DNA from 2 places in the Paenibacillus sp. NPDC058071 genome. Region 2 is predicted to be linked to the other one. Evidence: riboswitches for the same ligand, from Rfam matches in the RefSeq annotation. Region 2 holds a riboswitch; the other holds the start of a gene.
What was found. A riboswitch is a leader RNA that binds a small molecule or an ion and turns the genes downstream of it on or off. The one in region 2 is predicted to bind cyclic di-AMP.

Region 1 (4,197 bases), on a different contig from region 2:
CAGGCTGTCGTGGATGCCGGTTGCGATGCCACGCCCGAATGACCCAAGCGATCGGCACCGGCAGAATGATGTAGATAATGGCCGCTGTTACGTTGACTGTCCCGCCGACGCCGACTAGCGAGAGTGACATGAGCAGGCTGTCGAAAATGGCGTGTGTAAAGACGGCGGTCACGAAGCCGTAACGCAGGAAGATATAACAGAAAATCAAGCCGATGATGATAAGCTCGATTACGCGCGTATAGAACGGAAAGATTGGATAGCCGACATGACCAATCGCCCACATAACAGTCGGGATCAGGCATGCGATGAACGTGTTGCGGAACCAGCGCTTGAAGATGGCAACGCCAAACAGCCGGTAGATTGCTTCTTCGGATATCGCTGCGCACCAGGCGAGCATCGGCATTATCCAAAGGACGCTCATGTTATATGGCGATTGAGTCGCATCGCTGCTGGACCAAGAACCGATCGCATTTTCCAGTACGAGAAAAATAATCGATTGAATGCCAAGCAAAATAATTGCGAACAAATAGGACAGGCCAACGCTGCGCCAGACGTGATCGCCGTAGCCGCGTTCACGGAACCCGGACCAAAGCGGCTTTTTCCAAGAGCGCCACATGCCGTCGCCGGCAACAAGCGAGAAGTAGACGGCAACGCCGATGGGCAGCAGCATGAGGGCGGTTACGAACATCATCGCAATCTCCGAGGAACGAGTGGTCGCTTGCTCGCCTAGCTGTGCTTTAACACCGTCTAACAGGTTTAAGTTATTAAAGATATAGAAAAAAGTGAAAATCAGACTGATCGCGATTCCCCGCTTAAAAGTCGTATTACGCCGGTACAAAACCGCGTAAATGATTGCGAGCACCAGCGTGAACACGTACATGTAGATCAGGCTGACAACAGATATAGAGCCTGCAATATCCTGCTGTTTTTTAACGTGGGCCGTATAGTCGGCAGGCGGTTCAAATACAGGCTTATAACGCGTAACCGTCCACTCGTCTCCGTTCAGCTGCCGGACGCCGACAGTCAGGTTCAAGGAGGCGTCGGCCAGCTTATAGCCTGACGGATGGAAAACGACCTCTCCATCGTCGTTCACGTAACGATCGGTCAACTGCTCTTTGCTAAAGCCTTTCGAAACGGCGAAGCTTTCGGCCGCGGCAATCAGCGGCTGTTCATTCACGGCAAATCCCGTTTTCCAATGCCAGCCGACGATGCTGCTGCTGGTCATATGTACGTAGATGAATGCGTTGCTGCCGTCCTCCAGCTTCAAATGCACTTGAAACGCATCGGTTGGAAAATTGCTGCTGTATTTTTTTTCATATTCCCCGAGCTTTTTTTCTTTGGAGAAATAACCGCTTGCCAAGCTGTCGGTTTGATGGATGACATCGGCACTCTGCGCCGCTAGCCCGAACTGCTGTTTGGAAAAGGAGCGGGCAGCCGCTTCGGCTTCGCTTTTGGCAATCGCTTTAGCGAATGTTACATCGCTGGAAGCTTCCCCGCCGGCCAACGGAATGAGCTGTGCTGCGATAAATATAAGCAAACCGATAAGAGCGGCTACTATAAATCGCTTCCAATCATGCTTTTCAATGGAATGAATCATGCTTCACCTCTGACTTTAATTTCGCCCTGCGGCTATTGAGCCCTTGTTTTCAATGCGTAATGGACAGCCATTCTGTAACAATAACATATGACAGTCTGAAATATCCAATGCTTGACAGCCGCAAATCTGGTTAAAAGGTTTGAAAACGAGAGAAATAACGACATTGGGACAGCGTTGAACGTCTCACGAATCAAGGGCGGGCTAATTTGAACTAATTTCGGCGAAATTCTGCTATTTGCTTGGTTGGTAAAACGAATGAAATAGGATTATAATCGTTATCGATAATCGAATAGAACAGCCGAATTTCCGTTGGAAAACGGGGGAACCATAACGCTGCCGGCTTGTCCGTCAGCACGGGGTGAATTTCGGCGGCGCGCATTCGTCATACGAAGCGAACCGCTCGAATAGGGCCGCCTGTCCAGGCCCGAATCCGTCAGCTAACCTCGCAGGCTGTGTGGAACAGGAACTCATCGCAGCGGCATTGAGCGTCCGGTGCTTTTTTTATGCCCAAATTACACCATAACGGCTCTACAGCCGGGGAGCGCAATCCATGTTATCCTTTTTTGATATTCGCAAATGGTCGCCGCCGCGGATCCTTGTATCCGGTTTTGCGGTCATTATTTTAATAGGCGCTGTACTGCTGATGACCCCTCTCGCGCTAAGCGAAGGCGCGGAGCTTCGTTTTCTCGACGCTTTGTTTATGGCTACATCTGCAGTTAGCGTAACCGGGCTTGCCGTTGTTGATACCGGCACGTTCTTCTCGACGCCAGGGCAGATCATTCTGCTGCTGCTTATTCAAATTGGCGGATTGGGCTTCATGACGACGGGCACGCTGATCGCCCTCATGCTGCGCAAACGAATTTCGCTGAGGGAGCGTCTGATTTTGCAGGAAGCGATGAATCAGACGAGCATGCAGGGCATCGTGAAGCTGGTGCGCAAAGTCATTGTCTATTCGCTTTTGATCGAAGCGTCCGGATGGCTGCTGCTTTCTATCCGCTTCGCTTTTGATATGCCGCTCGGAAAAGCGATATACTTCGGCCTATTCCATTCCGTTTCGTTGTTCAATAACGCCGGCTTTGATATTTTCGGCCAGTTTCGCAGTATGACGGACTATGTCGGCGATCCGCTGATTAATATTGTGTCTATGTTGCTTATTGTTTTAGGCGGTCTCGGCTTCGTTGTCATCTCGGATTTGCTCGATTGGCGGAACTGCCGCAAGCTGACGCTGCACAGCAAAGTGGTCCTTACGACTACCGGCCTGCTTATCGCAGTTGGGGCGATCGTCATTTTTATTTTCGAGTTTTCAAACGCGAATACGCTCGGTTCCTTGAATGCGGGCGAGAAAGTGCTTGCTTCTCTCTTCCAGTCAGTTGCGCCCCGCACAGCTGGAGCGAATACGCTCGATTATTCGGCTATGCGGCAAGCGACTTTATTTTTTACCGTTATATTGATGTTTATCGGTGCGTCCTCAGGCTCGACTGGCGGCGGGATCAAGACGACCACGTTCGCTACGCTGATCGGAGCGGTGCTGGCCATGGTGCGCGGACGGCAAGATATCGTGATGTTCCGTTATCGGCTGGCGAAAGACCGGATTTATAAAGCGCTGACCATTACGATGCTGTCGGTGGCGCTCGTCATTTTCGTCACGATGCTGCTCTCGACGACGGAAGATCAGCAGTTTATGAAAATATTGTTCGAAGCGACATCCGCTTTCGGCACGGTTGGTCTATCCGCCGGTTTGACGCCGCACCTGACCGATTTCGGACGAGTGATTATTATGTTTACGATGTTTGCCGGCAGGCTTGGCCCGTTGACGCTTGCATATGCGCTCGGCCCAAAAACAGAGAAAGAGCTGTACCGGTATCCCGAGGGGAAAATTACGATCGGATAGGGGAATGGGAGAGGAATGAAGAATCACCAGTTTGTCATCGTCGGCCTCGGCAGATTCGGGTCCAGCTTGGGGAGAGAGTTGATTCAGCTTGGGCATGAGGTGCTTGGCATCGACAAGTGCGAAGAAGCGGTACAGGAGATGAGCGACGTGCTTACGTACGCGGTTTCAGCTGATTGTACGGACGAAGAGGCGCTGCGCTCACTCGGCGCGCGTAACTTCGATTGCGGCGTCGTGGCGATTGGAGACGATATTCAAGCGAGCATTTTAACGACGATATTATTGAAGGATTTGGGCGTGAAGCGGGTGGTGGCCAAAGCAATGAGCGAATTGCATGGCCGTGTGCTGGAGAAAATCGGAGTCGACCGCGTCGTCTATCCGGAGCGGGATATGGGTATCCGGGTAGCGCATCAGCTCGTATCGCCAAACCTGCTCGATTATATCGAATTGTCGAAGGATTACACGATCGTCGAGTTGACCGTGCCGAAGCAGATGAACGGCAAGTCGCTCAAGGAGCTCAATCCAAGGGCGCGTTTCGGCTGCAGCATCGTTGCTATAAATAAGCCAAGCGGCATTATTATTGCTCCTACGGCGACGGATACGCTGATGGAGCGCGACGTCATGGTTGTGATCGGGACGAATGATCAAATCGAGCAGTTTGAAGATGCGGTAATCAGGTGAAGATAAGGACAACGGCTACGCGACGCCGTTG
Region 2 (4,197 bases):
TTATGCAGGCAGGTGCCGCCGAGCTTGTCCGCTTCGACAATCGCGACCGTCTTTCCGAGCTGCGCGGCGCGAATGGCAGCCGAATATCCGCCGATTCCGCCTCCGAGCACGGCTACGTCTACTTGTATCGCCATCTCCTAGTCCCTCCAAACAACCATGTTTGTCACGTTATCTATTGTACCTTTTTTCACTCTCAAATACATCGTCAATTTTCCGAAATAGACACTAGACCTTGAAAAAGGTATGATAGTAATCATGTTTATACCCGTTAACAAGGAGATAGAAACGGTATGAAAATCATAACGTCGCGATTGATCGCCGTCCTGTTGCTCGTTATTCCAGGACTGCTGGCATGCTTTGGCTTTCTTCGTATGAAAAATGAATTATTTCATTATTTCTCCGAATTCGGCAACGACGCAGTCGTTCCTAATTTCGCATGGCTTAGCTTCTTGCTTGGGCTCGTCATGTTTCTGATCGGCGTTGGCTTTATTGGAGGCTGGATTTTTTTCCGCGATCGGAAACGCAACTATGTGGCTACCCGCTTCCGCGAAAAGCGGCCGAAGCCGCCTAAACCGCAGGCTTAATGAACCAAAGAAAACGGATCGGCTCACCCGCGAGCCGGTCCGTTTTTTCTGAGAAGCTATTTTTTCAAGTGATACGGTACAGTCGTTATAATAACGTCCCTTCTATAAAGCAAATGAGCGCGAAGCAGCAGGCTCGATTGATTATGCAAAATATGATGCCATGCTTTTTTCGGGATAAATTGCGGAATAACAACTGTCACCTGATAATGTGATTCGCTCGCCTTGCGCTGAACCGTATCGATAAATTTAGTTAGCGGATAGACCAAGCTTCGGTAAGGCGAATGCAGCGTAACAAGCCGGATATCCGGCTGCCATTTTTGCCATTTTTGTTCGAAAGCGGCTTCCTCATCGCGTTCAAACGGAATATGGACGGCAATGATTTGATCCGCATGAAGCGACTTGGCATAGTTCAGCGAATTTTCGACAACATGAGTAATGCCTGCCACTGGGACAATGATGACATTGCCTTCAATCGGCATAGAAGGCTCGCAGGTCGTTGTCCGCAGTTGATCCGCCACCGCTTCGTAATGCGCGTGAATCCGGACGAACAGCCAGATGATAACCGGCAAGAAGATAAGAACCGGCCATACTTGGCCGAACTTGGTTAAGAAAAAGACAATGCACACGATAAAACTGATGCATGCGCCGATTGTATTGATGATGAATTTGGACTTCCAGCCCTTCGGCTTCTCGCGGAACCACTTCACCATCATCCCCGTCTGCGACAGCGTAAACGGAATGAATACACCAACTGCATAGAGTGGAATTAAGTGCTCTGTTTTTCCGCCGAATCCTACAATAAGAACGATGGACAGCAAGCCAAGCATCAGGATGCCGTTCGAATAGCCCAGCCGGTCTCCCCTGACCGTAAACATTCTCGGAATATATTTATCCTTCGCCAAATTGACTGCCAGCAGCGGAAACGCAGAGTAGCCTGTGTTCGCCGCGAGAATCAAAATAAGCGCTGTTGTCCCTTGGATAAAATAATAAACGCCGTTGCGTCCAAATACGTCTTCGGCGATATCGGATACAACCGTCACTTCTGGACGCGGACTGATTCCGTAATAATATGCGAGAAAGACGATGCCTGAAAACAAAATCGCAAGCAAAGCGCCCATCGCGAGCAGCGTTTTCGAGGCATTGTTTGGCGCCGGGCTTTTGAAGTTCGGAATGGCGTTCGAGATCGCTTCTACACCGGTCAGTGCCGAGCTGCCGGAGGCGAACGCCTTGAGCAGCAGGAACAGTCCAATTCCCGCCACCGGCGTACCGATCGACGCATGCAAATCAGGTGAAACTTGGCCGGTTGCTACTTTGTAGACGCCTGTTGCGATCAGTGCCAGTATCGCAAGTACGAACAGGTAGACGGGGTAAGCGAGAATCGAAGCCGATTCCGTCACGCCTCGCAAGTTAAGCGTCGTTATAAATAGGACGAAAACGACCGCTATCGGCACGTTGTATGGATGCAAGCTTGGAAAGGCCGAAGTTATCGCATCTGTGCCGGCCGAGACGCTAACCGCTACCGTCAATATATAATCGACCAATAAGGATGCCCCTGCCACAAGACCGGCATGCTTGCCGAGATTTTCTTTCGAGACGACATAAGCGCCGCCGCCATGCGGATAAGCAAAAATAATTTGCCGGTAGGAAAAAATTAGCGCAGTCAGCAGCGCCAGAACACCTACTGCTATCGGGATGGAGTACCAAAAAGCTGCGGCCCCTACCGTCAGCAGCACGATCAAAACTTGCTCTGGTCCGTAAGCGACGGAGGAGAGCGCATCGGAGGACAAAATGGCGAGCGCCTTCGTCTTATTCAGCTTTTGCTCGCCTAGCTCCGTCGATTTCAACGGCCTGCCGATTAAAATTCGTTTAATTGAAGTTATCAATGTTCATTCACCGCCATCTGTGATTTTATGCTGCGTCTGTGAAGCGTTTCTAGTCAGCCATCCACTTCATATCCTCCATCTGTACGGTGAAATTTGCGCACGAAAAAACACAGGTAGGAGCCTGTGTTTTCAGCACATGTTCACAACCCTCTCTCATTCAACGCTGACGAGGTTAGCTGTCGGATTCGGGCGGTATGAGTCGCCCTACCCGCTGCGTTGGCGCAGCAGGATTCACCCCGGATGATGCCGAATTCATCTGACGGATCAAATATCGGCATTATCGATTGGGTCCCCCGTTTTCCTTGCGGAAATTTAGCGATTAGAACGTTGAACGTATTCGGTTTGATGAGTACGGACTAATCTTACGCTCATCGCCAATCAAAGTAAAATGCGGCGCAAACCGTTTTTGAATCGATTCGGATTGGAACATCTGCAATAAACCGCTTACATGAATGTGCCTCGCTCGAAAGCTGTTATTTTCTCGTGTTTTCTCGCGAAATCGGCACTTTCGTAGTGTCATTCTCCGTCCGGCAGCATTTTGATCAATCGCTCTATGGTACCGTCAAAAGGGAATCGTCCCTGTTCGATCCGCTCCTCGAGACTCTTCTGCTCCTGAATAACTCTCCTGACTAAGTCTGGCGGATACGAAAACTTCACTGCGTTAGCCGCAAATTCGTCTTCATCAACGACATTCCACCTGCCGTTTGTATAGATCAAGTCGATATCCAAATCGACAAAAGTTACTGTATTTTCATTGAGCTTTGCTGGTTGGCAAATATTGCAGTAATATTGTGTCACTTTGCCATCGATAATATCCGCACTTACAGTAAACCAAGCGTCGAAAGGAAAGAACTCAATTGTCCAATTCTCCATGGTAAATACTTTCCCTTTGGTGTAATGCTTCAGTTTTCTTCCTCGATGACCGAGAACGAAGATGTGTTCATCAGTCTTTTCAAGAAGTGTAGTATCCCATTCATAATGAAGATGATTGCCGTATTTCAAGGATTGAATCCTCATTTGTTGATTATCCAATTATAATTTTCCTTTCGGTATGTGTGATCATATGGCAGCAATAATATAATGTAAGTAATTAAAAGAATATCATAATATACCTCTGCGGTTTTGAAAAACCTTGCCCTGTAGACAATTAAAAAAACCTAAGCTGCAAGCTAGTTCCGATATGATAACGGAGCCAGCTTGCAGCTTAGGGCTTTAATTCGATAATAGCCGTGCGTGCCTTTATAATTCGTTGCGGGATACGCCTAAAAATCGGCTTAACCTATTTATTTTTTGTTCATATCATCAACAAGCTCTTCTAAATGCTTTTCCGTAAATTTGCCCCCGCTGAAGGAGAGCATGCCGCGAATCGGCATATATTTCATAAACGCTTGCAGCAATGCGGCATGCGGCCCCTCCAATGCTGCTGCAAATGGCAGCACCGCATAAATCTTTTTCACCCACTCGCGGCCCTTCTCCGTCTGCATAAGATCAGTAATGGTCGAATTGCGGTGATAAACGTAGGTTCGCACTGTAGTAGACTCTACTTCAATTTGCTCCGTCAGCACAATATCCTGCGATGACTTACCGATTAGAAGCTCAAAGCTTCCCGTCTCAACAACCCAATCTTTTAATTCTACATCATAGTAAGCAAAGCTTCTCTTATCCAGCTCAAAAGAAACGGTTTTGCTTTCGCCCGGCTGCAGTTCAACCTTGTCAAAGGCTTTCAGTTC

Region 1: linked by a shared signal. The riboswitch ahead of ACFVTB_RS06855 (TrkH family potassium uptake protein) and the one ahead of ACFVTB_RS13770 (APC family permease) in region 2 are both predicted to bind cyclic di-AMP.

The regions. Positions count from the first base shown of each region.
Region 1 covers NZ_JBHVSK010000003.1:313,580-317,776, reverse strand. Annotated here, with positions in the region: gene ACFVTB_RS06860 (CPBP family intramembrane glutamic endopeptidase) at 1-1,597, opposite strand, end outside; cyclic di-AMP (ydaO/yuaA leader) riboswitch at 1,884-2,064, shown strand; gene ACFVTB_RS06855 (TrkH family potassium uptake protein) at 2,148-3,488, shown strand; gene ACFVTB_RS06850 (potassium channel family protein) at 3,504-4,166, shown strand.
Region 2 covers NZ_JBHVSK010000007.1:109,862-114,058, reverse strand. Annotated here, with positions in the region: gene lpdA (dihydrolipoyl dehydrogenase) at 1-134, opposite strand, end outside; gene ACFVTB_RS13775 (DUF2627 domain-containing protein) at 291-584, shown strand; gene ACFVTB_RS13770 (APC family permease) at 641-2,467, opposite strand; cyclic di-AMP (ydaO/yuaA leader) riboswitch at 2,613-2,795, opposite strand; gene ACFVTB_RS13765 (DUF402 domain-containing protein) at 2,984-3,499, opposite strand; gene ACFVTB_RS13760 (beta-glucosidase) at 3,751-4,197, opposite strand, start outside.